Regions from separate parts of the Phyllobacterium ifriqiyense genome, predicted to be linked through region 2. Evidence: predicted binding sites of a transcription regulator. Region 2 holds the regulator's gene; each other region holds the start of a gene.

Region 1 (7,599 bases), 640 kb from region 2:
AATGGAATGATCTTCCGGGCGGCCTTTCGCAATGTCATGTAGCAGAAGCGCAATATATATGAGACTACGGTCCTTTTTCAGGCCGGGCATGATCTGATTGGCTAAGGGATGCTCCTGTTCGAGTTCCCCGCGCTCGATTTCGGACATTACTGCGATGCATCGCAGTAAATGCTCATCAACGGTGTAGTGATGGTACATATTGAACTGCATCATCGCGACGACTTTGCCAAAATCCGGAATGAACTTACCCAATACGCCGGATTCGTTCATGCGGCGTAGGATAAGTTCCGGATTGCGCTCTGAAGTCAGGATTTCAAGGAAGAGTTTATTGGCCTCCTGATTGTCGCGCAGGTCTGCTTTGATCAGAGAAAGAGAGCGCGTAACCAGTTGCATCGCATCCGGGTGAAATTCCAACCCATGTTTGTCAGCAAGATGGAAAAGACGGATGAGGTTCACAGGGTCCTTGTGAAATACTCCGTCATTGGCAATCGTAATGCGGTGATTGTCGACAACAAAATCCGTGGTTCCCGCCAATTTACGTTTTCGGCGCGAAAAAGTGAGGAAAATCCGGTTGAAACCTGGAACATGCTTCGCCTGCTCCTCTTCCAGCGCAGCACAAATGATACGCGTTAGATCGCCAACTTCTTTCGCCACAAGAAAGTAATGTTTCATAAAGCGCTCGACATCCCGTTGTCCGGGATGCGCGGTATAGCCAAGGCGCCTTGCGATTTCGCTCTGTATATCGAAAGAAAGACGTTCTTCGGACTTTCCTGTAAGAAAGTGCATGTGGCAGCGAACTGCCCATAAAAGGTCTTCAGCCTTGCGGAAAATATTGTGTTCCGCGCGCGAAAGCACGCCCAGTTTGACCAATTCATCGCTTGTCTTGACGCGATAATAATATTTGGCGATCCAGAAGAGTGTATGCAGGTCGCGCTGACCGCCTTTGCCTTCCTTTACGTTCGGTTCGACGAGATAGCGGGTTGCGCCGGATTTCTTGTGGCGCGCATCCCGCTCTGCAAGCTTTGCTTCGATGAAGGCGGGACCGGTGCCCTCAACAACCTCTTTATCAAATCGCTCAATGAGCTTGTCGAACAGCTCCTGATTGCCGCAAATATAGCGTGCCTCCAGAATACTGGTGCGGATGGTCATATCCGAAAGCGATAAGCGGACTGATTCATCCAGATTGCGGGTAGCATGACCGATTTTCAGGCCAATATCCCAAAGCATATATAGAATGTATTCGACCACCTGCTCACCCCAGGGGGTTTGCTTATAGGGTAGGAGAAATAACAGATCGATATCAGAACCTGGAGCCAGACCGCCGCGGCCATAACCACCAACCGCTATGATCGTCATTTTCTCTGAAGTCGAAGGATTGACTGCGGGATAAACATGGCGGGTTGCAAAATTATAGAGCGCCGTAATGATCTGATCCATCAACCATGAGAGGCGCACGGAGCATCGTGTGCCCCGTGCATCTTGCATCAGCATCGTTTCAGCGCTTTTGCGGCCAAGTTCCAGCGTTTGCTTGATGAGCTGCAAAACATCGCTGCGCTCGACAGACGGTTTGCCCTGCTTGGCTGCCGCTTTGACGAGATCTTCAAATTGTTGATGAAGCCTGTCCGGGCTGACGATCTGTTCCAGTTTCAGGTCTGTGGCGCTCATGAACACGACTTTACAAATGATGGCCGCACGCTATAGCGCGAATTTGCGCCAAACGAAACGATTACATTTTGAAGCAGGCAGTAATACGTCTTGGCGCTAATGTGCGCTTAGTCCTTTCAGGCGGTAAAGTTCTTCAAGTGCTTCGCGTGGGGTCAACTCGTCGGGGTTAATTGCCGATAGGGCGACAAGGAGCGCACTGTCTTTCCCTTGGACTGGCTTGGGTGCCTGTCGTTTTACCTCTACGGAAAACAGCGGCAAATCATCAATTAGCTTATCCGCTTTGCCAGAGGTTTCGCCAGCTTCCAGCTGATGCAAAACATCACGGGCCCGATTTACGACAGCTTCAGGCAAACCCGCCAGACGTGCCACCTGCACACCATAGGAACGGTCGGCTGCACCCTTGGCAACCTCATGCAAAAATACAACGTCTCCGTCCCATTCCTTTACACGCATTGTTACATTGCTTAGGCGCTCAAGCTTTTCGGAAAGCGAAGTCATTTCATGAAAATGCGTTGCAAAGATTGCGCGGCATTGATTTTTCTCATGCAAATATTCAACCGCTGCCCACGCGATGGAAAGACCATCGAAAGTGGCAGTGCCGCGTCCGATCTCATCAAGGATCACAAGGGAACGATCCGTTGCCTGGTTCAAAATCGCAGCCGTTTCAACCATTTCTACCATGAATGTAGAGCGGCCGCGCGCCAGATCATCGGATGCACCAACGCGGGAGAACAGCCGATCGACCACGCCTATATGCGCTGAACCCGCAGGGACAAAAGAACCCATTTGGGCGAGGATGGCTATAAGCGCGTTCTGGCGCAGAAAAGTTGATTTACCGCCCATATTGGGGCCCGTCAGGAGCCAAATGGCTCCTTTACCGGTGGTGAGCGGCGAGAGATTGCAGTCGTTAGCAACAAAAGGACTTTCTGCCTGCCGTCTAAGGGATTGCTCGACCACGGGATGACGCCCGGCGACAATTTCAAAGGCTAAGCTGTCGTCGACCAGTGGGCGGCAATATCCTTGTTCGCCGGAGAGAGCAGCCAGAGCAACGGATACATCAAGGGTTGATAATGCGAGTGCGCCAGCACGTATGGCGTCAGCATTGAGAATCGTTTCATTTGTCAAAGCGTCGAAGATGCCAAGTTCGATCGAAAGAGCCCGCTCTGCTGCATTTGCGATTTTGGTTTCAAGCTCAGCCAGCTCGGTGGTTGTAAACCGCATGGCATTGGCGATTGTTTGACGATGTATGAACTTGCTCTTTGCCTCAACACTATCCGTCATGACGGAAGCATTGTTCGCAGTTACCTCGATGAAGTAGCCCAGCACATTATTATGCTTGATTTTCAGCGATCGGATGCCTGTGGTTTCCATATAGTCGGCTTGCAAGCCGGCGATGATCCGGCGCGAGTGATCCCGCAGAGCACGCATTTCATCGAGTTCGGCGTGATATTCCGCACGAACAAATCCCCCATCACGTTTTAGCAACGGCAATTCATCAGCCAAAGACCGGTCAAGGTGTGCGGTAAAATCCAGTGGCAATTGGGCGAGACATTCGCGAACGCGGGTAAGTTCCGACGGTAATTCTTCACCCGAAAACAAGTGAAAAATCTCGGAGGCGGCTTCCAGACCAAGCGCGAGAGCTCCAAGGTCACGCGGACCACCGCGGCCAACTGCAAGCCGCGACAACGCGCGAGGCATGTCAGGAACGCCTCTTAGGGCCGATTGCATCAGATCGGCCAGGGGTTGCCTTGCAAGGAAGAACGAAATGGAGTCAAGGCGTTCGGCGATAGCTGCCGGATCTGTTAAGGGCGATGTCAAGCGCTCGGCCAGAAGACGTGCACCACCGCCCGTTGTTGTTCGGTCAATCGCTCGCAGCAGGCTACCTTCACGTTTGCCGGAAAGCGTGCGTAGGAGCTCAAGATTCCCTCGCGTCGCTGGATCTATGAAAAGCGAAGAACCTTCCGACTCCCGCTCCGGACGCATCAAGGGAGGGCGTTCCGCGAGCTGTGTTTTTTCAACATAGGCGATAGCGCCCGATATGGCGGAGAGTTCAGCGCGTGAAAACTGACCAAACCCATCTAGAGTGCTGACATCAAAATAGCGTTGTATGCGATTTTCTGCTGTGGCGCTGTCAAACAGGCTCGGCGGTTGGGGGCTCACAGCGCGCCCGACAATATCAAAAACTGCACGCAATTCCGGGTCGTGAAAAACTGTGTCCGCCACAATCAGTTCGCGAGGGTCGACGCGGAGTATATCTGCCAGTAAACGCGAAGCGTCCGATTCACTGACGCGGAAAGTTCCGGTTGAGATGTCGATCCAGGCAAGGGCAAATTGGGTCCTATCCGCGCCTTTGACGCGGCCCATAGTCATCAGATAGTTTGCTTCAGAAGGATCAAGGAGTTTCTCTTCAGTGATCGTTCCCGGTGTAACCAATCGAACAACATCGCGCTTTACAACGGATTTTGAACCACGCTTTCTCGCTTCGGCCGGATCTTCCACCTGTTCGCAAACTGCAACCCGAAAGCCTCGTGCTATCAGTTTCTGCAAATAGTCATCAGCGGCATGGACCGGGACGCCGCACATGGGAATATCTTCGCCAAGATGTTTTCCACGCTTTGTCAGGGTAATCCCGAGGGCCCTGGAAGCTTCGACGGCATCGTCGAAAAAAAGCTCGTAAAAATCGCCCATTCGATAAAACAGAAGACTGTCAGGATTAGTCGCCTTAATCTCGATATACTGCTCCATCATCGGCGTTGGACGCGCCGAGATATTCGCTTCATATGGGGATTGTTCAATTACAGAGGATGCCAATTCGGCCAAAACTTGTCTCCTGAGCTAAGCAGGAGCAATCTATTCGGTATCCGCGAATTTACACACCTCTGCAGAGTCAAACTGCGATATTCTCCACAGGTGATAAAACGATGTCTATCCGAAACGTTTCGATTCGGCCGCATAATGGCTGACGTAGCGTTCGGAGATGCGGCTAACGGGCAAAATGATGCAAACATCCGTTGTGCCAAAATCGTGATCGATAACGGCACCATCACCTATCATTGCACCAAGTCGCAAATAACCTTTGATCAAGGGTGGCATCGCAAAGAGTGCCACACGGGCATTGATAGCTTCGTTCGGAACAAGGTCCATGGCTTGATAAAGAGCAGGTAAAGCTTTGACATCCCAGTCGGCCGTTGCCCGGCAATTGTGATGAAGAAAGGAGAGCGGCAAAGCATGGGCGGCCGGAACAGTGCCTTGGAAGGATGCGCATCCAAACATCACGCCAATTGAATGGAACCGGCAATAGGTCCAGATGCCTTGCCAGAGCAATTCGACAGTACGTTTCGAGCGATATTCAGGCAGGACACAGGAACGGCCAAGTTCGAGAAAACGCAAATCCGGCTTGGCGGCGACGAGGCGTTCGATGGAAAATTCGCTTGCAGTATAAAAACCGCCTGTCTCGAACGCTTTTTCGGAACGCAGGAGTCGGTATGTTCCAACGATCTGTTTGTGCTTTGGTCCAGGTATTGCCGTGTCATAAACAAGGAGGTGATCGCAAAAGGGATCAAACCGATCAGCGTCGCGCTGCTCTAATGTTGCAGAACCTTTGGCGCCCAGTTCGTCAAAGAATACTTTGAACCGCAATTGCTGGGAGGAGGCAATTTCGTCCTCGGTTTGCGCAAGGCAAACCTCCATAGTCCCGATTCGGCCAAGCACCGAGACAATCTGTGGAGCCGTAAATGGCGAAGATGTTGAATCAACCTGCGACATGATGCTTTGATCTTTAGAGATTGAAGCGGATTCAAGCAAGGAGATGTCCATATCGATTTGACCCTCGTCGGAGGTTGACCGGTAGTCGTTCTCGCCCTCATTACTACGATTTAATGACGGCAACATGACGTAAAACGAAGGCCAAACCGGCGATGCTTGATCAGCTAGTTTGCCTTATCAGGTGGGTTCTTCCGCTCTTTAGCCCAAACAAAAAACTCTTCAATTACAACCAATGCTGCACCAACAGAAATATAGGCATCGGCGAGATTGAAAACGGCGAATGACCATGATGGCAGATGGAAAAGAATATAGTCGATTACATAGCCATGAACGCTGCGATCAATGAGGTTACCGAGAGCGCCGCCAATAATAAGCGCAAAGCCCGCACGAGAAATCCACCGATCCGGGTTTGTACTCCACCAAAGGTAACTTACGAAGCCTATGACGACGAGTGTAAGCCCTATGAGCGCAATGTCGTGCATTCCGCTCAACATTGAAAAGGCAATGCCTTCATTGTGAACACGAAATAATGCCAGAAAGGGTAAAAGATCGATTTGCTGCTGATAATCCATACCTGTTTCGACGAGATATTTGATTATCTGGTCGGTCAGGACAGCAACCATGATGATTGCAGAAAGGCTAAAAAAACGCGTGCGGCTCATAAATGGCATTTTCTCAAGTGGTCGCGTCAAGCTTCAGGGCGTCACGCCGGATTTCAAACAGCATTACTCCGGTTGCGATGGCAAGGTTAAGGGAGTCAGCTCGGCCGGCTTGGGGTATTCGCGCCAGCCGATCACATGCCGAGGACAGCTGATCGGGTAGGCCCTGCTGCTCGTTGCCCATTAACAAGACGACCGGCTTATTGGCGTAAGGGATAGTCCGATAGTCCACTGAACCCTTGAGATGCGTTCCAACGATCAGACCCGTGAAACTCTTTCTCCAGGATAGAAATTCTGCTTCCGTTGCCCTGATGAGGGGAACTGCAAATACCGACCCCATTGTCGCGCGAACCGTTTCAAGCGAGAACGGGTCCGTGGTGTCGCCGATGAGGATAATACCTTTGGCGCCTGCTGCGTCGGCAGTTCGAATGATTGTACCGAGGTTTCCAGGGTCCCGAACCCGATCCAGAGCCACGAAAACGTCGTTGGCTTGTGGACGGATGTTGGAAAGCATTTGGAGGTTTTGCTGGAACACCCCGACTACCATTTGCGGGTTGTCACGCCGGGTTATTGCCGAGATGATCTTTTCATTGACCTCCAGCACATCGCCGCCCTTGGCCACCGTTCTGGCGGCAACTTGCTCGACAAGCGAGTTTCCCTTACCGGCTTTGGAGTAAACCAAGGTCTTGATTGTCCAACCAAGGTCGAGTGCGTCGATGACGAGCTTTAGTCCTTCGGCAAGAAACACACCCTGCTGATCGCGGAATTTTTTCAATGCCAGCGAACGCAGATCCTTGACGATCGGGTTTGTAAGGCTGGTGACTTCCTTGACTTTGCCCGGGCGGACAATGCCGCTGCCGCGATGGTGGTCGTCCTGCTTGCTCATGATGCACCCCAGCGGCTGAAGAGAGATGTGGAAAGGGCGCGCTTTGAGGAGCGCTCGCGAAGAATAAGTTCGCCGGACTGCACTTCGCCGCCAAGGCCCGTAAACGTATCCCGCATCAATTCGTGAATGGCAAAAAATGATGCGCGGATCGAATAGGCAGTTAAGACGACCGCCAAGGGATTTGGGGTAAGAATTGATCGGCATAAATCAATCATGTCTGGCAAATTGTCGAAAAGTTGCCAGACCTCGCCGTTGGGGCCGCGCCCATAGGCAGGTGGATCAAGGAGGATGATGTCGTAACCATTTCCGCGGCGTTCTTCCCGCGCCACGAATTTCATTGCATCTTCGCATATCCAGCGAATAGGCTTGCTCGATAGTCCAGCCATTTCCTGATTTTCGCGTGCCCAGAGAATGGCTTTCTTCGACGCGTCTACATGCGTGACCTCGGCGCCTGCCCGGGCTGCTACGAGTGAAGCAACCCCCGTATAACCAAAGAGGTTTAGCACTTTGACGGGGCGTTTTGCACCGCGGATCAGATCATGCATATACGCCCAATGCGTCCCCTGTTCAGGAAATACGCCAACATGCCGGAATGAGGTGAAACGACCCAAAAACGAAATGCCA
Region 2 (7,599 bases):
CAAAGCCAGATCGATGCGATCAAAGCAGAGGCGCAGACGCTGAATGCCCGCATCACCGACGCTAATGTCGCTATTGAGTTGGATGAGAAGCTGCCAAGCCTGCTTGTCAACGTTAATGGCGGGACGATCAAGGCGAGCCAGATCAGCCCCTCGGGCATTGATGGCGTCAAGCTGATAACACCTGCAAGCGCCGAAGCTGCTGCTCCCGGCAGCTGGTCCATGCTGACGCTTGTCACGCCGGAATCAAACCGCCGCGTGCAGGATCAGGCTGCGATCTGGCTCACAAAGATGAAGTCCGAGGGCTTGGTGGAACGTGCTTTTGCGACCCGCTTCTTCACCTCGGGTGACTCGCGTGAGCCTGAACTTGCAGGTATTCGCGGTGCGTTGACCGGAACGCTCTGGACGCTCGCCGTAACATTGCTGCTCTGCTTGCCACTAGGGGTCGGCGCTGCCATATATCTTGAAGAGTTTGCGCCGAAAAACCGCGTGACCGAGATCATTGAAATCAACATCAACAATCTTGCAGCCGTTCCATCAATTGTCTTCGGCTTGCTCGGACTGGCGATGTTCCTGAATTTCTTTGACCTTCCACGTTCCGCCCCTTTGGTTGGCGGGCTGGTGCTGGCACTGTTGGTAATGCCGACAATCATCATTGCATCGCGCGCTGCACTTCGCTCCGTACCTCCTTCAATCAAGGAAGCGGCGCTGGGCGTCGGTGCATCGCATCAGCAGGCCATCTTCCACCATGTGCTGCCTCTGGCCATGCCCGGCATCATGACCGGCACGATTATCGGCATGGCGCATGCTCTGGGCGAAACGGCTCCGCTGCTGATGATCGGCATGGTCGCGTTCATCGTCGATATTCCTGGTGGGATAACCGACGCTTCGACGGTGCTGCCGGTGCAGATTTATCTGTGGTCCGACCTTCCTGAAGTCGCCTTCCAGGCAAAGACCGCCGCAGCCATTCTGGTGTTGCTGGTGTTCCTATTCGTGATGAATGCTGCGGCGATCATGCTGCGCCGACGTTTTGAACGTCGCTGGTAATGAGGTACAAGGACATGAACATGTTATCCGAAGTTGATGTGGAAAAGAAATTGCATAACTCCTCGAACCAGCCTGCGATAAAGATGAAGGGCGAAAACGTCTCCGTATTTTACGGAGCCAAACAAGCGCTCTTTGAAGTCAGTCTCGATATCAGGGAAAAGGAAGTCACCGCGCTTATCGGACCATCGGGTTGCGGCAAGTCGACTTTCCTGCGTTGCCTGAACCGCATGAATGATACGATTTCGATCTGCAGGGTCACGGGCAATATCACGCTTGATGAGCGCGATATCTATGATCCCAAGATCGACGTGGTTCAGTTGCGCGCCCGTATCGGCATGGTATTCCAGAAGCCAAATCCATTTCCGAAGTCGATCTTCGAAAATGTTGCCTATGGCCCGCGCATTCATGGTCTTGTCAAAAGCAAGAGTCATCTCGACGAAATCGTGGAAAAAAGCCTGCAGCGTGCAGGCCTGTTTGCGGAAGTGAAAGACCGTCTGCATGAATCTGGCACCGGTCTTTCCGGCGGACAGCAGCAGCGTCTTTGCATCGCGCGCGCCATTGCGGTCAGCCCGGAAGTGATTTTGATGGACGAGCCTTGCTCGGCGCTTGATCCTATCGCGACGGCAAAGGTTGAAGAACTGATCGACGAATTGCGCCAGAACTACACGATCGTCATCGTCACACACTCAATGCAGCAGGCGGCACGCGTGTCGCAACGCACGGCAATGTTCCATCTTGGAAATATTGTTGAAGTCGGTGACACTGAAATGATGTTTACCAGCCCTACCGAAAAGCGCACGCAGGACTACATTACCGGACGTTTCGGTTGATCTCACGGGAAGAGGGTTAGACAATGACTGACACAGCACAACACACCGTCCGCTCTTATGACGATGAACTGAAGTTTCTGACGCACAAGATTGCAGAGATGGGCGGACATGCGGAGCGCATGGTCGAACAGGCTGTGTCGGCCATGGTCAATTCGGACAATGCGCTTGCCCAGCGCGTGATCTCTGATGACCTTATCCTCGACGCCGGTCAGCGCGAGATTGACGAAAAGGCGATCACCATCATCGGCAAGCGCCAGCCAATGGCGATCGACTTGCGCGAAGTAATCGGCACGATCCGCATTTCATCCGATCTTGAGCGTATCGGCGATCTTGGCAAGAACATTGCCAAGCGTGTCGTAGCTGTCAACGATACGCGCCAGACGCTCTCTGTCTATCGCGGCCTGCAGACCATCGCAGAACTGGCATTGACACAACTTAAGGATGTTCTCGACGCTTATGCGACACGCTCGGTGGCACAGGTCAATATCGTCCGTGAACGCGATGATGAGATTGATGCGCTTTACACGTCGCTGTTCCGCGAACTCCTGACCTATATGATGGAAGATCCGCGCAATATATCCGCTTGCACGCATCTTTTGTTCTGCGCCAAGAATATTGAGCGCATCGGTGACCATGCCACCAATATCGCCGAGACGGTCTATTACATTGTAACGGGAACACAGCTTCCGGCGGAACGCCCGAAGGAAGATCAGTCGCATACCGTTATTCTTGACGAGCCAGTAACGCCATAATTGCCGGAAGCAGACCATGCCTATAGCTCCCAGAATCACAGTCGTTGAAGACGAAGATGCCCTCAGTGTTCTCCTGCGTTATAATCTGGAGGCAGAAGGCTATATTGTCGAAACCATCAGCCGTGGTGACGAAGCCGAAATCGCCTTGCGCGAAAAGGTGCCGGATCTGCTGATCCTCGATTGGATGCTTCCAGGCCTTTCCGGTATTGAACTTTGCCGCCGCCTGCGTGCTCGGCGCGAGACAGAAATCCTGCCGATCATCATGTTGACCGCGCGCGGTGAAGAAAGCGAGCGTGTTCGCGGTCTTTCAACCGGTGCGGATGATTACATGGTCAAGCCGTTCTCGACACCGGAATTGCTGGCACGCATCAAGTCCATGCTACGCCGGGTCAATCCAAGTCTCTTGTCGCATGTGTTGAGCTTTGGAGATCTGAAACTTGACCGCGAACAGCACAGGGTTTTCCGCAAAGAGCGTGAACTCAAGCTCGGACCGACAGAATTCCGCCTGCTGGAATTCCTGATGCAGTCTCCAGGCCGGGTGTTCTCGCGCGGACAGCTCCTGGACAATGTATGGGGCGCGGATATTTACGTCGATGACCGCACGGTTGACGTGCATGTTGGCCGTTTGCGCAAGGCAATCAATATTGGCAGATCGCTTGATCCGATCCGGACCGTGCGCGGTGCAGGCTATTCCTTCGGATAGGATTAAAGCGCGTTTTTCTTTATCGAATTTCTGTCTCGGCCGGGAACAGAATCGGCGTTATATGAGCCAATTTGCGCTAGAGATGGCTTGCGCAAATGACCGGTAGTCTCATTTAAACAGAACTGCTTCTACCGGACAAAAAGCGCGGTGTTCCGAAAAGGGCTATTCGGCGGCAATCAGCGGGAAGTTTGTTGTTGGTAGCGGATCTGGCTCGACCAATGTCTCCAGAAGTGGCCGTTGGATAGCTGTGCCGCCATTGATCTCCAAAATATGCGTATAGAAGTTTTCGCCGGAAACCGAGCGTGGCGCTTCGATCTCATGCATCACGCTGATAACGGTGGTTCCGGCACAATGATCCTTGATGGCCTGATGGAAGGCGATCTTGGAGTCCGGGTCCAGCGCGCCGGTTGCTTCATCAAGAAACAAAACCGCAGGCTTGTGCAGCAATATGCGCGCAAGCACCAGTTTCTGCTTCTGGCCACCCGACAGGAGCTGGTCCCAAGACGTGCCATCGCGGCATTCTTCACCAAGGTTTTCAATAAAGTCGCCCATGCCGGCGCGGTGCAGGGCGGCCGCAACGGAGGAATCGCCAAAACGGCTTTCATCCATTGGGAGGCATACGAGCTGTTTCAGCGACACGCCGGGAAGTTTGACCTCCTGCGCCGCATACATTGTTGCCGCATCTTTCGGGTAAAAGATTTCACCACGGCCATAGCCCCAAAGCCCGTTCATTGCTTTGAGCAAACAGGTTTTTCCACTACCGGAATCACCCTTGATGTAAGCCCATTGGCCCTTGCGCAACCGCATATTTCCAAGTGTGAGAAAAGCTTTGGCCTCGCTGTCGCGATGCATCAATTCAAGTCCCCGCACCGAGACGCCAAAGGCTTCATGCTGTGTGGCAAATTTGAACTCGCTGACACCTGTGGACCGATAATATTCCGAGGGCTGGCTGACACGCTCGACCGCTTGGGCCAATTCGGTAACGCGCCGTGCATTTGCCTTCAAATTGGCAATTGCGGGCATGACATGGATAAACCAGGAGCATTCATTGATCATCGAACCAACAAGCTCGGAACCGGTAATATAGTTCTTGAAGCTGATGGTATTACCCATATAGGGCAGAAGACCGGGTATATAGGCGACAATACGGGCGGAAAAGAAATTGTAGATCGAGGTGAACGACATATAGCAGGCATCGAACACATTGAAACGCCCCCAATTATTGTCGACGCTTCTGTAGAGCTTGTCATTTAACGACTTTTGAACAGTCTCGCCATTGGCAGCGGCAACCTGAAAGCTGCGGCGCAACAATGTGGTCAGCTCACTTCTGTAACTGCCTTCGGATTGCTGCATGGCGAGGGTGAGTTTTTCAAGAGCGCGGCCAATACGCATAGCAATCCATGTGCTGACCGGCACGTAGAGCGCAATGGCCGTAAAGGCCAGCGTGGCACTGCCATAATCTCCAAGAAAATCAAGGCCGGGTATTGGCGTTGAAAGTTCAATGAGTTTCTGGCCCACGAAAAGAATGGACATTGTGACGCCCAGCACGCCCATGGCCAGGCCAATGGCGCCGCCGGTCATTCCCTTGATGGATTCCTGAATGCGCTGGTCGATATTGTCGGGAGTCTGCTCCGCCGAACTTCCCTGCTGCAAATGATAATGTGTGTGCTGTTCATCAAGCAGCGCCTCACCGAAGCGGCCATTGAGCCAGCCGCGCCATTTACGATGCAAGGTTGTCGAAAGGAGATGACGGACACCGATGAAGCCAATTTCCTTGACTGCAACAATTGCAACGAGAATACCGGCATTTGCGAGGATCACATTGAGCGGATTAACGACAAAAGGGTCGTGTATATCGACCAGCGAGTTGATCAACTCGCCCGACGCCATCGCCATCCAGACGCTGGCCTTGCTGGCTGCGGCGGTCAAAAGCGCAATGGCGATTGTCAGCGTCCAGGCTTCAACCCAGCGCTCGGAGGTCCAGTACGCCCTAAGCAGTCCCCAGAAGCTGCACATTGATGCCAATGCGGAGTTTCCGTTGACGGGAGATGATTTCCCAACTGACTTGGTGCCTGATTGCAAGAGATTGCCCCGGTTTGATTCCAATTACAGTAACACAATGTTACGCATTGCAACAAACCGTGGTTAAAATGGGGTTAAAATTTGCGAATATGATGAGCGATCAGATTTCGCCGGACACGTGTCGGCGTTGCCGGTCGAGCTCTTCACTGTATCGCCGCAGCGTGTGGCTTTCGCTCAAAAGCCCGACGACCTTCAGTTCCACAATGTCATTAACGACGGCCAAAGCTTCGGCTTCGGCATTGTCGAACAGGCGTACGGCCTGTCGCGCATTCATTTGCGGTTGTAGATACTCACCCTGATATTTGATCAATGGGCCAATAGGTTGCGCTTCATCGGTTGTCTCCGTGATGCCTGAATGCGCTTCCGCAACGATTATGATGCCGACATATTTATTCTCATCGCTGACAATGATGACACGCTGCGTTGAGCCGAGCGGAAACTCCTGACGGAATTCGCTGATCCTCATCTTGTCGGAAGCCGTGCGCACATCTGTACGCATCAGCTTGGCCACTGTCAGATTGCGAATCCAACCCACATCGTGGGCGCTACGGATGCTTTCACCCCGCAAGTGAAAGCGCCATGTGGCAAAGGAGTAGCCGAATGTATTCCGGACTGTAATGGATGCCGCAATGACAGCGGCAAGCACGAGAACCGTTATCGGAAAGTCCCCTGTGATTTCCAATGCGAGGAAGGTCATAGTCAAAGGGCCACCGATCACCGAGACTGCCAGAGCGCTCATGCCGACAACCGCATAGGTCACCGGCGTCAGGGTTGCGTGGGCAAAGACATAGGGTGCGGAAAAAGCAAAGAGCTTGCCAAGGAGTGCACCTAGGAAAAGTGAGCCGAAGAACAGGCCCCCGCGAAAACCCGAACCGATGGAAATGGCGGACGCAAGCGCTTTCAGCAAGATAATACCGATAATGCCGGCAATAGGCCCTGTGTAATCCAGATTGAGATGCAGCGCGCCATGACCTCCCGACAGCACCTGCGGGGAAATCAAGGCCAGTCCGCCGACAACCGCACCGCCAAGGACGGGTCGCATCCAGAATGGGATGAAGCTTTTGCGGGCGAGTTCTTCAACGAAAGCGACGCCCTTCATCAGCGCGATACCAGCACCGGCACAAAGCAAGCCGAGGAGAAGCGCCGGGACATAGTCGGCGGGAACAACGGTGCCGAACTCGCCAATGTCGATAACGAAATTATCACCGGCAAGTGCCCGCGCGACAAGATTGGATACAAGTGCGGCGGCAACAACGGGTGTCAGGCTTAAAATAGTATAGGAACCAATGATCAGCTCGAAGGCATAGAATGCGCCAGTCAATGGAGCGTTGAACGCGGCGGCGATAGCGCCGGCAGCGCCGCAACCAACGAGGATGCGCATATCCGAACGTCTCAAGCGCAAGGACAGACCAAACTTTGACGCCAAACCGGAGGCGAGCTGGGTATAACCTGCCTCCAGTCCCACGGAAGCGCCAAAGCCATTGGAAATCAGATTCTGGACGGTGACGATGATGCTGTCATTGAGTGAGAGACGGCCACCATGCAGGGCATTCGCCTCAATCGGATCGACAATCGGCTTTTTACGGTAGAGCGCCAGAAGGAAGAGCAGGACACCAAGAATAGCACCCCCCACAATTGGAGCGAAAAAGAGCGCCGTATGACTTGCGGACATTGATGATGACAGACGTTCACCGGGTTGCAGGTTGAAGATCACCAAGTGCAGATATTGGGCGATGCGGCTCATCGCGGTCACGACGAAACCTGAAACAATGCCGACGAGTACGGCAACCAGAACAAGACCTGCTTCATGACTTCGTGCAAAGGCACGCAAGCGGCTCGGTGCGAGAAAAATGGAGAAGACGCCGAGACGACGCAATGTAAACTTACGGAGCATGGAACAGTCTTTGAATTATTCGAACTGCGGGAAAATATGCCGTTTCGGGCGTCTTTTGGTTATAGCGACAAGCCCTGACCCTAAGCCGCTTGGCAGCAAAATTCAAATGATGCATGCGCATGCGTCCATTGATTGCTTTTGGAGTTTTCCACTTTATGGCAAGATTTTCCAGATCGCCCGAAGCAATTCTTACAACCGCCATAATGACGACATGCAAGCGACATTGAGCGCGGTCAGATTACCAGCACTGTCATCATTTGAGGAGAGAATCATGCTGGAAGCGATTGAACCAAC
Region 3 (7,599 bases), 680 kb from region 2:
GTTCGGCGTGGAGAAGGATGCCCTGCGTATCGACGGCAAATCTTATACGGACGAACTCCTGCGTCTCGATCTACGTTGACACGACCTTGAAATCCAATCCATTTGGAGTTATATCGCACATTAATAATTAGCAACCTACTTATTATATAGCTATCTTATGGCACATCGTGGCTTACATTTCATTTTTGTGGACGAATTGGGCAGAGCCAGCCGAAAGCTGCGCACGCATTTTGATTCGCGTGTGAAAGAATTAGGACTGACACAAGCCAGAGCGCGGACATTGTTGCTGCTCGACAGGCTTGCAGTGCTCAATCAAAAGGAGCTTGCAGAAGAGCTGGATATAGAAACACCCACCATGGTGCGCTTGCTTGACGGTCTTGAGAGTCAGGGATTCATTCAACGCAAAGAGGCAGAAGGGGACCGGCGCGCCAAGGAAATTCACATCACGGTGACCGGCAGGACATTAGCAAAAAAGGTCAATGATCTTGCCCAAAAGCTGCGCGCTGATGTCCTGGCGGGTATCGAGAGCGAAGACCTGCAGAACACAGTAGATGTCCTTCGGTCAATTAACCGCAATATCAACGAACTCGACGAGAGGGACTGAGCCACATGCTCCCCGAAGCTGAGTTTGTCGGTTATGATCCGATCAAGACTGCACCGCCTCCCCCTGCGGCGCCCGTTCCTATGCATCCGCTCCGCTCGGCTGCCTATATTGGCGCGTCAACTCTGCTATCGATGACGCAGGGCCTTGGAATGAATCTGATCGCTACAAATATCCCGCAGATTCAGGGCTATCTCGGTGCAACAAACACCGAAACCACCTGGCTGATCGCTGCCTATATGGCACCCAATGTCAGCCTGTCGATTGCACTTATCAAGATCAGAAATCAGTATGGCTTGCGAAATTTTGCCCAGTTAAGCTTGGCAATTTTCGTGCTTGTATCGCTGCTGCATCTGGTGGTCACAGATTTGCAATCGGCCATCATCATTCGTTTTGTCAGCGGCATTGCCGCAGCTCCATTGTCGAGTCTTGCCTTCCTTTACATGCTTGAGGCGTTCACACCGGCGCGCAAGATGACAATAGCCATATGTCTGGTGCTAACGAATATATCGCTGGCCTCGCCTCTGGCTCGCCTGCTTTCGCCCACGCTGTTGGATATCGGCCAGTGGGGCGGATTATATACGTTCGAAATTTCTCTCGCCCTTATCGCATTTGGCGTTATCTATCTTCTCCCTCTGACACCCATACCAAGGGCAAAGGTCATCGAGAAATTGGATATTATCAGCTATCTTTTGATAGCCATCGGTTTCGGTTGTATCGCCGTGACGCTCGTTACCGGTAGGCTCTATTGGTGGTTTGAAGCCCCTTGGCTTGGTGTGCTTCTGGCTATTGCAGTTGTCACCATTACGGCTGCGGTCATTATTGAGCTCAACCGGGAAAAACCCCTCCTCGATATCCGCTGGATTGCCAGCAAGGAGATCGTTCATTTCGCCGGAACAATTCTGCTTTTCAGGCTTGTCGTCTCCGAACAATCAACCGTCGCCAATAATTTCTTTCAAAATCTGGGCCTGTTAAACGATCAAATCAGCATGATCTATATGGTCTCCATGGCGGCAATGATTGTAGCGGGCCTCTCATGTGCCGCAGTGATGACACCCGAAAGAGTGCCTGCGATCCATGCCGTTGCCTTGATGTTTCTTATTGCCGGCTCCTATATGGACAGCCAATCAACGAACCTCACGCGCCCAGCGCAAATGTATGCGAGTCAAGCTTGCATAGCCGCTGCCACAGCTCTCTTCTTGCCGCCAGCCATGTCCGTCGGGCTAAGTTCAGCGTTGAAACGCGGGCCAAACTACATTCTCAGTTTCATTATCGTGTTTCTAGCCACACAAAGTCTTGGGGGGCTTTTCGGGCAAGCGGTTTTCGGTACGTTCATAACGATACGCGAGAAATTCCATTCCAATATCCTGGCAGAAAGCATTGTCCTATCTAATCCGCTTGTGGTTCAGCGTGTTGGGCAACTGACAGCGGGTTATAGCCGATCGATTACCGACGGCACCCTGTTAAACGCAGAAGGAATAGCGCTGCTTTCCCAACAAACGACGCGTGAAGCCAATATCCTCGCCTATAATGATGCGTTTCTGCTCATTGCCGGTATTTCGCTTTTCGCGCTCATTATTCTTTTAACGCACGTCTCCCTGCGCGCACTTTTCCGCAACCGGGAAACCGTTCTCGCCATTCAAACGAGTTGATCAGATGATGTCTAAATATATGCGCCATTCGGCAACGATAATTGCCATCCTTATTGGAATTTCCGGGCTCGTGCTTGTGCTTTATGCCTGGCGCCTGCCACCATTTCAGAGCGATATCGAGATAACAGAAAATGCCTATGTGAAGGGCTATGTCACTCTGATTAGTCCGCAGTTGAGCGGCTATATCGTTGATGTTCCGGTTCAGGATTATAACAAGGTCAAACAGGGTCAACTTCTGGCCAAAATTGACGACCGGATTTTTGCGCAAAAACTGGATCAGGCAAAAGCGACTCTCGCCAGTCAGCAAGCCGCTCTTGACAACTCAACACAGCAGCAACGTGCCGCCGAGGCACGCATTGGATCCAGCCAGGCACAACTCGACAGCGCCGAGGCTGTATTGCGGCGAGCACAGGCCAATTGGGCCCGCATCGAGCCATTGGCCCGTCAGGGTGTTTTGACAAAGAGTGACGCAGAGCAAAGTGAAACAGCATTGGAGCAAGCCCAGGCATCTGTAACTCAGGCCAAAGCAGCACTGGAAGTGTCCAATCAGGATCTTGAAACCATTAAGGTCAGTCGCGGTTCGTTGGAAGCAGCAGTCGCAGGCGCAAAGGCAGCCGTTGAACTGGCTGATATCGATTTGTCGAACACTAAAATTGTAGCTCCACGGGATGGCACGCTTGGCGAAGTTGGTGTCAAGCTCGGCCAATATGTCAGTGCCGGAACGCAGCTCATGGCAATTGTCCCCAGCGACGTCTGGATTATCGCAAACTTCAAGGAAACGCAGCTTAGCAATATTGCACTGGGGCAGCCGATCACGTTCACAGTCGACGCTCTCAATCGCAAAAGACTGTCCGGCAAGGTTGAACGATTTGCACCGGCAGCCGGCTCTGAATTCAGCGTAATCAAACCTGACAACGCCACCGGAAATTTTACAAAGGTCGCGCAACGTATCTCTGTACGCATATCAGTCGATCCAGGACAGGACCTGGCACAATATCTCGCCCCCGGAATGTCGGTGGTGGTACGAACTGAACCGCCCCAACGCTGACAGCGTCAGCACAAGGCGGAAGAATCAGATTCGAAAACCAATACTTATCAATAAAATTTGAATCAAATTGTCATCAGCGTCATCCATTACGTCACAGCGGCGTCACCAACTTGTTACATGCGGGTGCTAGGCGAGCAGGAATTTCCAATAAAGGGGATTCGTTTGGATGCCAGTTGCTCGACAGTCTGCAAATACGCCGCCTCCTCGCTCGCATATCAGCAATGAAAAACTGAACAGGGCTGTTCGGCAAAACCGGCTTCTATCACGCGCCGGATTGTCTGAAAGACTATTTGCTCACGTTTTCAAGGGACTGGTCTATCCGCAAATATGGGAAGATCCGGAAGTTGATATGGAGGCCCTGCAGATTGGTGCCGGTCATCGAATTGTTACGATTGCATCCGGCGGCTGTAATGCCATGTCCTATTTGACGGCTGATCCTGCCAGCGTTGAAGCCGTTGATCTCAATACGGCTCACGTTGCCTTCAACCGCCTCAAGCTTGCTGCTGTCGTCAATCTTCCCAATTACGATGCGTTTTATCGGTTCTATGGAACTGCCGACAGCAAATCCAATCTAACGGCCTATGAACGCTTCATCCGGCCGCACCTTGATGCAACCAGCCGCTCCTATTGGGAGAAGCGGATGGTGTCCGGCCGGCGGCGTATCTCCATTTTTTCGCGCGACCTTTACCGCCATGGCCTGCTTGGCCTGTTTATCGGCATGGGGCATCGCGTTGCCAGACTCTACGGTATTGACCCGCGCGATATTCTGAAGGCATCGACACTTGCCGAACAACGGGTTTATTTCGACACCGCCCTCGCCCCGCTCTTTGACAAACGCATGATCCGCTGGGCGACCGCACGGAAGTCTTCGCTTTTTGGCCTCGGAATTCCACCACAGCAGTATGATGCCCTTGCAACTGCAGGAAACGGCGATATGGCTGAGGTATTGCGTGGGCGCCTTGAAAAACTCGCCTGCGGTTTTCCGCTTTCAGAAAACTATTTTGCTTGGCAAGCCTTTGGCCGCGGCTATAGCGACAATGCGGAGACCGGTCCGCTACCGCCTTATTTATCCCGCAACAATTTTGCGGCAGTGCGTGAACGTGCCGGCCGAATGAGCGTCGTCAATGCGTCCTACACGGAGTTTCTGAGCGCAAAGCCTGAAAACTCAGTGGATCGCTTCATATTGCTGGATGCTCAAGACTGGATGAACGATACGCAGCTCAATGAGCTTTGGACTGAAATTACCCGCACAGCTGCTCCCGGCGCGCGGGTAATCTTCCGCACAGCCGCCGAGCCCTCTCTTTTGCCGGGCCGTGTCGATGACGCAACGCTAGCGCAGTGGGAATACAAGGAAGATCAGTCGAAAACGCTTCATGCGCGCGACCGATCTTCTATTTATGGCGGATTTCATTTGTACACATTCCGAGGCTGAATCATGTTTACGAAGATCGAACATGGTCCTCTCATGGATCGCGTCTATCGGCATCAACGCCATTTTTACGATGTGACACGTAAATATTATCTGCTGGGCCGCGACCCCATGATTGCCGGTCTCAATCCGCCAGAACGCGGCTCGATCCTCGAGATTGGATGCGGAACAGGCCGGAATTTGATTCTTGCTGGCGAGGCTTATCCAAAGACTTCCCTCTACGGCATTGATATTTCGAACGAAATGCTCGCAACCGCGCATAAGAAAATAGAGATAGCCGGTCTTGGTAAGCGGGCCAAGCTCGCCTATGCAGACGCAGCCGACTTTAATCCCCAAGCTCTTTTCGCGCGTCGGCATTTTGACCGAATTTTTATCTCCTACGCCGTTTCAATGATCCCGCAATGGCAGTTGGTAATGCATGAAGCGGTCAGCCACCTTGCTCCGCACGGCTCTCTTCATATTGTTGACTTCGGTGATCTGGCCGATCTGCCGTCCGTTTCCCGCAAAGCACTCTATAAGTGGCTGGACTGGTATCATGTCACGCCGCGCAATGATCTGTTCGATATTGCCGAATCCATTGCATTGAAAAACAATGCCACGGTGCAGAAACAACGGCTTTATCGCGGATTTGCCTGGATAACGACTATACGCCGGAACGGTATGTAATTTCGATCCCACGTGGGTCAGCGCGACCGCTCATGATCTGTTAAGCATAATAGTGCATCTGTAAGATCGCACCAATGCCGAACAATGATCTAGCCGCGGAAATTTTATATGAAACGTCTTGCAGCCGCTTTGATGACACTCGTTTTAACCGGCTGTACGACCGTCGACTATAATTTTGAGGACGCCAGGAAACCCTCCGCGACACGCCAGATGGATGCGCCCTCCGGCAATGTCAAGGCACCGCGCTACGGTGATAGCGATCCACATGAATGGACCGGAAAAACACCTTGGCATTATCCGATACACGGCACGGACGTTTCCAAATATCAATCCACCATAGACTGGCAGACTGCACGCTCGAGCCGCATCTCTTTTGCCTTTATCAAGGCCACGGAAGGTGGTGACCGGGTCGATGACCGCTTTGCAGAAAATTGGGCAGCAGCAAGAGCTGCAGGTGTTCCGCGTGGTGCTTACCATTTTTACTATTTCTGCCGCTCTGCCGCCGATCAGGCCCGTTGGTTCATCCGCAATGTGCCGAATGACCCGGGTGCCCTGCCGCCAGTACTGGATATGGAATGGAACGCCGCATCACCCACCTGCAAGCTGAGACCGAATGCAGCAATTGTTCGCAGCGAGATGCGCACCTTCATTGACATCGTACAGCGTCACTACGGCAAGCGCCCCATCATTTATACCACTGTCGATTTCTTTGATGACAATGATTTGCGCCAACTCGCCGATTATCCTTTCTGGCTTCGCTCGGTTGCGGGGCATCCTGATGAGAAATATGGACCGCATCCTTGGACCTTCTGGCAATATACCGGAACGGGTTCCATCCCCGGCATACGCGGAGATGCCGATATCAATGTTTTTGCCGGCAGCGAAAGCGCCTGGAAACAGTGGCTGGCGCGCAACAAGGTTCGATAAAGCTTTGAGTCGAACAGTTCTCTCTATTCTGTGACTTCACCTGACGACGGTTATCGTGCATTAGCAGGGAAAGTGTGCGTGCCTTGGCGCGCCCGTCATCAACGAGATTTCCCAATGAATAAAATATCGATCGCCATCGCCGCAAGTCTGCTTACCATTTCCAGTGCTCAAGCTCTGGATCAGGTTGCACCAGCTCAACCTGTTGTCGCCAAACCCGCCTGTGGAGGCGAACTTGAACCCTGGTTCAATGGCTTGATCGCCGAAGCAAAGGCAGCGGGTGTCAGCGATAAAGGCATCAGCGAGCTTTTCAAGGCTTCGATGGACGACAAGGTTTTGGAACGCGACCGTGCGCAGGGCGTTTTCAGCCAGACATTTTTGACGTTTTCATCTCGCATGGTTGCTGATTACCGCCTGAAACAGGGCGCAGCCAATCTGAAGAAATATGCCGATACTTTTGCCAAAGCCGAGGCCGAATATGGTGTCCCCGGTCCTGTGATTTCGGCCTTTTGGGGCCTCGAGACGGATTTTGGTGCCGTCCAGGGCGATTTCGATACGCTGAATGCCCTTCTGACGCTATCCTTCGACTGCCGTAGGCCTGAACTTTTCCGCCCGCAATTGATTGCACTGCTCAAGCTATTTGACAGCGGCGTTGTTGATGCAAAGACGACCGGTGCGTGGGCTGGCGAAATTGGCCAAATGCAGATGTTGCCAACCGATTATCTTGAGCGTGGCGTTGATGGCGACGGTGATGGCAAGGTTGACCTGAAAGGCTCCGCACCCGATGCGATCATGACCGCCGCCCGTGTTATGCGCGATCTTGGCTGGCGCAAAGGCGAGCCATGGCTCGAAGAGGTCAAACTCACCAAAGAACTCCCATGGGAGAACGCCATCCGCACCAATCGTCTGCCACACTCCAAATGGGCTGAATGGGGTGTAACCGGCCTAAAGGGGCCGCTTGGCCCGGATGATGGCGACGCATCGCTATTATTGCCGATGGGCCGAAAGGGTCCAGCTTTCCTTTCCTATTCAAACTTCGATATCTTTGTAGAATGGAATAAGTCCATCATCTACGCGACCACGGCCGCTTACTTTGCCACACGCTTGGCTGGAGCCGGTCCGCTGGAACAAACCACACCTGAACAGGGTCTCAACCCTGAACAGATGAAAGAACTGCAGAACAAGCTGGCAGCGCGCGGCCACGATATGGGCCCGAAAATTGATGGCGTGTTCGGCATTCTTACCCGCGACGCCGTTCGCGAGGAACAAATGCGACTAG
Region 4 (7,599 bases), 640 kb from region 2:
TCCATTCACGCGGGCTATTGCAGGCACCTCCATTGGTACAACCGCCGCGATTGTTCCGCTGACCATTGCAACGATACCCTTTATTGCCCGCTTGGTTGAAACGGCGATTCGTGAGGTCGATCCCGGTCTTACTGAAGCTGCGCGTGCTATGGGTGCTAGTCCGATGCAGATCGTTTTCAAGGTTCTGCTTGCCGAAGCCCGGCCCGGTATCGCTTCAGCCCTGACGCTTACGATCGTCAGCCTCATTGGCTATGCAGCCATGGTCGGCGCAATCGGCGGTGGCGGACTAGGCGATCTTGGTATCCGATATGGTTACCAACGTTTCATGCCGGATGTGATGGCCATCGTCGTGGTCGTCCTCATCGTGCTCGTGCAATTGGTGCAGAGCGCGGGTGACCGGCTAGCTCGTCAATTCGACAAGCGTAATCGACCAAAGTAATCATTCTTGAACAGGAGTATAAAATGCTAAAAAAGATTCTTGGCGTCGCCGCCTTGGCAATAAGCCTAAGCGCGACTGTGGCTTTGGCCGAAACAATCAAGATTGGTGTGACACCGGGCGAGCACGCGCAAATTCTGGAAAAGGTTGCGGAAGTTGCAAAGCCCAAGGGTCTTGATATCGAGATATTGGAATTTTCCGATTATGTCGTGCCAAACCAGGCACTGAACGATGGCGAGCTCGATGCCAACTCTTTCCAACATAAGCCATATCTCGACAATCAGATTGCAGATCGCAAATTCGACCTTGTTGACGTCGCTTACACGGTAAATTTTCCGATGGGCATCTATTCGAAAAAAGTGAAGAGTTTCGATGAGTTGGCGGACGGAGCTACAATTGCGATTCCGAACGATCCGACCAATGGCGGACGTGCTTTGCTTATTCTGGCTGACAAGGGTGCAATCAAGCTGAAAGACGGCGTGGGCTTGAAAGTTAATCCAGCCGATGTGACGGAAAACACCAAGAACTTTAAATTCGTTGAACTCGATGCCGCTCAACTGCCACGTTCCATTGATGACGTTGATGCAGCAGCAATCAATACCAATTACGCGCTTGAAGCCGGTCTTGATCCGATGAAGGATACGATCTTGAAGGAAGGCGAGAAGGCACCCTACATTAACCTGATTGCAGTCCGCACCGCGGATAAGGACAAGCCTTGGGTAAAGACCTTGGTCGAGTCCTATCACTCGGAGCCTGTAAAGCAGTTCATCTTGGACAAGTATAAGGGCGCTGCCGTTCCAAGCTGGTAATTAATATTGCCAGCCCGAATGAAAACCTCCCCCGTAAACGGGGGAGGTTTTTTGCTTTCAGATACGTTTTCCGGCCTCATTAAAGAGATGCAGCTTTTCCTTTGGAATTATCACGCGCAGATGATCGTCAGTCTGTGAGGTAGAGCGTCCGGACACACGGACAACGACACGTTCACCGCCAATAATGCCATAAACATAGCTCTCCGCGCCGACTGGTTCTACACCAAGAACCTTCAGATCAAGCGCCAAACCACCGATATGAGTGTTGGTTCCGGCTGATACTTCCAGATCTTCAGGACGGAAGCCGATGACAGCGCCCGATGTTGGAACCGCCAGACCTTGAGCACCAATACGCGTGCCATCCTTGAGGATGAGTCCCGAACCATCGGCCGTGACAGGGACGAGGTTCATGGGCGGCGCGCCAATAAAACTTGCGACGAAGGTGCTGGCCGGTTTCTCGTATATATCCAGCGGAGCTCCGATTTGCTCGACCGCACCGCCGTTCATGACTACGAGTATGTCTGCAAGCGTCATTGCTTCCAGCTGATCGTGGGTAACGTAAACGCTGGTCACGCCCAGTTGGCGTTGCAGGTTTTTAATTTCCACTCGCATCTGGCCACGCAGTTTTGCATCCAGATTGGAAAGCGGTTCGTCAAAGAGGAACACTTTCGGACTGCGTACAATGGCGCGCCCCATTGCGACACGCTGACGTTGGCCACCGGAAAGCTCCTTGGGGCGTCGCTCGAGAAGCTGAGTCAATTCAAGGATTTGTGCGGCGTCCCTAACGCGTTTGTCGATTTCGTCTTTAGGCATGCCGCGGTTACGCAGCCCGTATGCCATGTTATCGTAGACCTTCATATGCGGATAAAGCGCATAATTCTGGAAAACCATGGCGATGTCCCTTTCAGCGGGACCGAGATTATTAACGACTGTGCTATCGATTTTTACAGTGCCGTCCGTAATGGATTCCAAGCCGGCAATCATTCGAAGCAGAGTAGATTTTCCGCAGCCCGATGGACCGACCAGCACGCATAGCGCACCGTCATTGATAGAAATATTTACGCCCTTTACCGCTTCAACGGAGCTTCCATAGACTTTGCGGACATCGGTTAGTTCTACACTTGCCATATTATTTCTCCGTTTCAACCAGTCCGCGCACAAACCAGCGTTGCATCAAAACAACGACCAGAATTGGGGGCAGGATGGCGAGAATGCAGGTGACCATCACCAGATGCCATTGTGTGTTGGCGTCTGTGAAGTCGATCATTTTGCGCAGCCCAATGACGATGGTCGCCATATCGTTGCGATTGGTCATGAGCAATGGCCAGAGATATTGGGTCCAGCCATAGATGAAGAGGATGACGAACAGGGCCGCGATATTGGTCTTCGACAAGGGCAGCAGAATATCCTTGAAGAAGCGCCACGGGCCAGCCCCGTCCACGCGGGCTGCTTCAACCAGCTCGCCTGGAATTGTCATGAAGAATTGTCTGAACAAAAGTGTGGCCGTAGCCGAAGCCATGAGGGGAAGGATAAGGCCTGTATAGGTATCGATCAGTCCAAGGTCGACCATAATTTTGTAGGTGGGCAGAATGCGCACTTCGACGGGCAGCATCAGCGTTATAAAGATGAACCAGAAGAAAAACATGCGTCCCGGAAAGCGGAAAAATACGATCGCGTAGGCGGACAAGATGGAAATGATGATTTTGCCGATGGCAATGCCGAGCGCCATGACAAGCGTGTTGAGCAAAAGACGGTCAACGCCAACGCCGCCGATCTTGCCGATGCCACCGAAAAGAGCGCTGGAATAATTCTCCCAGAAATGACCTCCCGGCAACAACGATAGTGGCGGACGGATAATATCCTGCAATGTCTGGGTTGACGCTACAAAGGTGTAGTAGATTGGAAATGCAACGATCAAAATGCCGACAATCAAAATGATATGGGCGATGATGCGGCCTATGGGGTTGTTTTGAATCATGATTCTGGTTCCCCTCAGCCGTAATGGACTTTGCGCTCGACATAGCGGAATTGTACCGCTGTCATAGCAATGACAATTACCATCAGAATAACGGATTGCGCCGCCGAGTCGCCAAGGATCAGGTTGACGAACCCGTCATTGTAGACCTTGTAGACCAGAGTTTCTGTTGCTTTTCCCGGACCGCCCCCTGTAACGGCATGAATGATGCCGAACGTATCGAAGAAGGCGTAAACCGTATTAACGACCAGCAAGAAAAATGTTGTTGGCGCGAGAAGCGGGAATATAATGGTCCAAAAACGCTTTGTTTCTCCGGCGCCATCAATGGCCGCAGCTTCGATCAGCGATTTAGGAATGGACTGCAGGCCCGCAACGAAAAACAGGAAATTGTAGCTAATCTGTTTCCAAGAAGCGGCAGCAACGACAAGCACCATCGCCTGATCACTATTAAGCAGCGGATCCCAATTATATCCCGTCGAGCGAAGGAGATATGCCAATGTACCCATTGAGGGGTTGAATAGAAACAGCCAAAGCATGCCGGCAATCGCAGGAGCTACGGCATAGGGCCATATCAGCAATGTCCGGTACACGCCTTTGCCACGTATGACTTTATCGGCCATCACCGCAAGCAACAGTGCAAAGGCCATGGCAATCAAGGCCGTGGCAATCGAGAATATCACAGTCACCTGAAGGGAGTTCAGATAATTGGGATCGTTCAGAACGCGTTTGAAATTGGCTAGCCCGACAAATTGCGTCGACAATCCAAATGGATCCTCCCGCAATACGGACTGCTGAATGGCTTGCGATGCAGGCCAGTAAAAAAAGACGGCCGTGATTGCCAACTGAGGTGCCAGCAGAAGGTAGGGCAGAAACTTGTTGGGAAAAGTGACACGCGTTGACGATGCCATGATGCCTCGCTTTAAACAAAGCCCGCCCGTATGAGATTATACGGGCGGGTATCTTTGACGGCTTAGTTACTGGCCAATGGCCTGCTTGATTGCTGCGTTGCCACGCTCAACGGCCTTATCAAGTGCCTGTTGAGCGGTCTGCTTGCCAGCGAGCATGTTCTCGTATTCTTCGTTCAGAATATCGCGGACCTGCGGCAGGTTTACGAGACGAACACCCTTTGAGTTTTCGGTCGGTGCCTTGCCCATCATCTGCTTGATCGGAATTTCACGAGCAGGATTCTTTTCGTAGAATCCGGATTTCTTCGTGTCTTCATAGGCAGCCAGCGTAACTGGCAAATAGCCCGAAACCTGATGCAGCCTTGATTGGATTTCAGTCTTAGACAGGAAGTTGAAGAAGGCAGCCACACCTTTGTACTGTTCGTCTGATTTGCCGGCAAACACCCAGAGGCTCGCGCCGCCCGGTATGGTGTTTTGTGGCGCGTTTTTGGATTCCGGTTCATAAGGGAGCTGACCGGTACCATAATTCATGCCGGACTTGATGATGTCGCCAAGGCCGCCCGACGAATCATTGTAAATGCCGCATTCACCAGACGTGAATAGCTGCTTGGCTTCAGATGTGCGTCCGCCATAACGGAACGTGCCATCTTTCGCCAGATCAGCAAGTTCCTGGAAATGCTTGACGAAAAGAGGCGAGTTGATCTTCAGCTCAACATCGACGCCGCCGATGCCATTTTCATTGCTGCCCCAGGAAATATCATTCCATGCAGCATAATTTTCTGTATGAATCCAAGTCATCCAAGCTGTTGTGTAACCACAATTAGCGGCGCCGCTTGTCTTGATTTTCTTCGCAGCTTCCCAAACTTCTGGCCAAGTTTTTGGAGGAGTATTCTCATCCAAACCAGCCTTTTTGAATATATCTTTGTTGTAATAGAGGATTGGCGAAGAGCTGTTATAGGGGAATGACAGCATAGTGCCGTCCGGCTTTGAATAATAAGCCACGATGCCCGGCAGATAGAGGCTCTTGTCAAACTTGGTTTCGCCCATCGAAAGGATGTCGGCAACTGGTTTGATCGCGCCTTCCGCTCCCATCATAACGCCTGTACCGGCATCAAAAACCTGAAGGATATCTGGAGCTTGTTTTGCACGGAAGGCGGCAATGCCAGCATTGAGCGCTTCCGGATAGGTACCTTTGAACACAGGCACAACTTTGTATTCGCTTTGGCTTTCGTTGAACTCTTTTGTCAAAGCCTGCACGACTTCGCCGTTGGCGCCAGGCATTGCATGCCACCAGCTGATTTCGGTAACAGCAAACGATGCAGATGATGAGGCCAACAAAATGCCGAAGGCCACGGTGAGTTTGGTGCCGTGATTAGTCATTATAATCTCCCATAGTGAGGCGTCGTCTTTAGCGCGCTTGGGCTAAGTATCCTCATTATGTGACAGAGAAACAACAGTTATTTGACTTTGGGCAAATGATGCAGGTCAGCCTGTGGAAAAAATGCGCAGCTGTTCACTTTTTTGCTCTAAATCAGCGTGACACCGGCTTTGCGCATTGTGATGGTCATTGCTGCGAGCGAACCACCAAGATCGATTGCCCGGCAAGAGTCAAGTAAGACTTCTGCGGAAAATCCTTGGGCGGCGGCATCAAGGGCGGAGTAAGCCACACAATAATCTGTAGCGAGACCCACAAGCGTCACATGAGTGATTCCACGCTCTCGCAGATAACCAGCAAGGCCAGTTGGCGTCACATGGTCGTTCTCATAAAATGCCGAATAGCTGTCAATGTGCGGGCGAAAGCCTTTTCGAATGACAAGCTCGGCTTTTGTCCATTCCAGATCAGGATGAAAATCGGCGCCATTTGTGCCCTGTATGCAATGATCCGGCCAAAGAGTCTGCTCGCCGTAGGGCATGGCAATGGTTTCAAAGGGCGCTTTTCCTGGATGGCTTGATGCGAAGCTCGAATGAGCTGGTGTGTGCCAGTCCTGCGTCAGGATAACTCTGTCGAAGCGGAGTATCAGCTTGTTGATGATCGGAACAATTTCGTTGCCACCAGACACGGCTAGGGCACCGCCTTCGCAAAAATCGTTCTGAACATCGATGACGATCAATGCGTCCTTGGCCATGATGCACTCCTGTAGAATGGCGTGGAGTCTATGGTCAATTAGAGCCGGACGTCAACGCGCATAGTGAAGGTCACCGCCAATCCAGACGTGATCAACGTCAAGATTCTCAGTTAAATGGACAATATTTGCCTCATAGCCCGGCAATAAGCGGCCATGAGTGTGATCAATGTGAATACTCTGGGCAGGATAAAGCGAGGCCATGCGCAATGATTCATCAAGCGTAAGCCCCAATTGCTGGTGCACGAAGCGAACGGCCGAGATCATATCAAGATCGGCACCAGCAAGTGTGCCGTCTTCAAGCGTCAGGCGGCCACCGGCGCGCGTTATGGTTCTGCCGTTAAGGGTGAATGACGTGATATCCGTGCCTATTGTAGACATCGCATCAGTCACCAGAAATATCTTCGCCGGGCCTTGTTTGGCTCGCAGCGCAATCGACATGGACGCTTTGTCGACATGAAAACCATCGGCAATCAGTCCGGCTGACAATTCTCCCGATTGCAAAGTCGCACCGACAACGCCCGGGCTGCGGTGACCAAGCTGGCTCATTGCATTGAAAAGGTGCGTGACCATGGATGCGCCAGCCGCTTGCGCAGCCAAGGCTGTTTCATATGATGCCCCGCTGTGACCAAGGCTAACAATGACGCCTGCGTCGACCATTGCCTTGATTTTTTCCGGCGATACCGTTTCGGGGGCGACGGTGGTGAGAAGTACCGGAATCTCCTGAACAGCTTCGATAATTGCAATCAAATCTGCATCGTCCATAGGCCGGATCAGCTTGGGATCGTGCGTGCCTTTGTGGCTAACAGACAGATGAGGGCCTTCGAGGTGGAGACCAATAAACCCAGCGACTTTTTCCTGTGCCGCTGCTTTACTCGCCGCAATAGCCGCTGCCGTCGTTTCCGGCGTATCTGTAATCAGCGTTGGCAGCAGAGCAGTTGTGCCAAAAGCAAAATGTGCATCGCAGATGGTCCGGATAGCGTCGATACTCGGCCCGTCATTGAGCAATACCCCGCCACCGCCATTCACCTGAACGTCGATGAACCCGGGTACAAGTTTTCCCCCGTTCATCTCAACCCGGCGAATATCCGCAGTTAGAACGCTTGTAGCTTCGATGCTTTTAACTGTGCCGTGTTCCACAACCAGTGCGGCGTTTTCGTGCCAGTTTTCTCCATCGAAAATGACGGCACCGGTAATGGCGTAGACGGTACTCATATGGTCTCCGTCACTTTTCGCAAGTGAGGCGGTTCATCGGGATTAAAGCCACGGCTACGGGCAAACCCTTCTACAAATGCGTAGAATGAAACGAGCAGCGCCAGCGGATCGGTGAGTGGATGCGATGTAGCGACAA

The links. The regulator PhoB, encoded in region 2, activates phosphate uptake and scavenging genes when phosphate is short. The targets are predictions, from matches to a motif close to TGTCATNNANCTGTCAT.
Region 1: olsB (l-ornithine N(alpha)-acyltransferase) is a predicted target of PhoB. The motif match lies at 5,544-5,560, and genes of this name have one in related genera.
Region 3: QFZ34_RS07660 (BtaA family protein) is a predicted target of PhoB. The motif match lies at 3,402-3,418, and genes of this name have one in related genera.
Region 4: ugpB (sn-glycerol-3-phosphate ABC transporter substrate-binding protein UgpB) is a predicted target of PhoB. The motif match lies at 5,576-5,592, and genes of this name have one in related genera.

What each region holds. Positions count from the first base shown of each region.
Region 1 covers NZ_JAUSZT010000003.1:1,385,240-1,392,838, forward strand. Annotated here, with positions in the region: gene QFZ34_RS14295 ([protein-PII] uridylyltransferase) at 1-1,665, opposite strand, end outside; gene mutS (DNA mismatch repair protein MutS) at 1,762-4,485, opposite strand; gene olsB (l-ornithine N(alpha)-acyltransferase) at 4,591-5,481, opposite strand; gene lspA (signal peptidase II) at 5,595-6,092, opposite strand; gene QFZ34_RS14315 (TrmH family RNA methyltransferase) at 6,106-6,975, opposite strand; gene QFZ34_RS14320 (RsmD family RNA methyltransferase) at 6,972-7,599, opposite strand, start outside.
Region 2 covers NZ_JAUSZT010000003.1:742,354-749,952, reverse strand. Annotated here, with positions in the region: gene pstA (phosphate ABC transporter permease PstA) at 1-1,044, shown strand, start outside; gene pstB (phosphate ABC transporter ATP-binding protein PstB) at 1,059-1,874, shown strand; gene phoU (phosphate signaling complex protein PhoU) at 1,898-2,626, shown strand; gene phoB (phosphate regulon transcriptional regulator PhoB) at 2,643-3,329, shown strand; gene QFZ34_RS11170 (ABC transporter ATP-binding protein/permease) at 3,492-5,345, opposite strand; gene QFZ34_RS11165 (chloride channel protein) at 5,512-7,305, opposite strand; gene QFZ34_RS11160 (hypothetical protein) at 7,577-7,599, shown strand, end outside.
Region 3 covers NZ_JAUSZT010000003.1:65,243-72,841, forward strand. Annotated here, with positions in the region: gene QFZ34_RS07640 (GNAT family N-acetyltransferase) at 1-79, shown strand, start outside; gene QFZ34_RS07645 (MarR family winged helix-turn-helix transcriptional regulator) at 158-604, shown strand; gene QFZ34_RS07650 (MFS transporter) at 610-2,253, shown strand; gene QFZ34_RS07655 (HlyD family secretion protein) at 2,261-3,301, shown strand; gene QFZ34_RS07660 (BtaA family protein) at 3,468-4,733, shown strand; gene QFZ34_RS07665 (class I SAM-dependent methyltransferase) at 4,737-5,396, shown strand; gene QFZ34_RS07670 (glycoside hydrolase family 25 protein) at 5,505-6,323, shown strand; gene QFZ34_RS07675 (lytic murein transglycosylase) at 6,438-7,599, shown strand, end outside.
Region 4 covers NZ_JAUSZT010000003.1:97,654-105,252, reverse strand. Annotated here, with positions in the region: gene QFZ34_RS07830 (methionine ABC transporter permease) at 1-439, shown strand, start outside; gene QFZ34_RS07825 (MetQ/NlpA family ABC transporter substrate-binding protein) at 463-1,245, shown strand; gene QFZ34_RS07820 (sn-glycerol-3-phosphate import ATP-binding protein UgpC) at 1,303-2,373, opposite strand; gene ugpE (sn-glycerol-3-phosphate ABC transporter permease UgpE) at 2,375-3,223, opposite strand; gene ugpA (sn-glycerol-3-phosphate ABC transporter permease UgpA) at 3,238-4,128, opposite strand; gene ugpB (sn-glycerol-3-phosphate ABC transporter substrate-binding protein UgpB) at 4,195-5,505, opposite strand; gene pncA (bifunctional nicotinamidase/pyrazinamidase) at 5,652-6,251, opposite strand; gene nagA (N-acetylglucosamine-6-phosphate deacetylase) at 6,303-7,463, opposite strand; gene QFZ34_RS07790 (SIS domain-containing protein) at 7,460-7,599, opposite strand, start outside.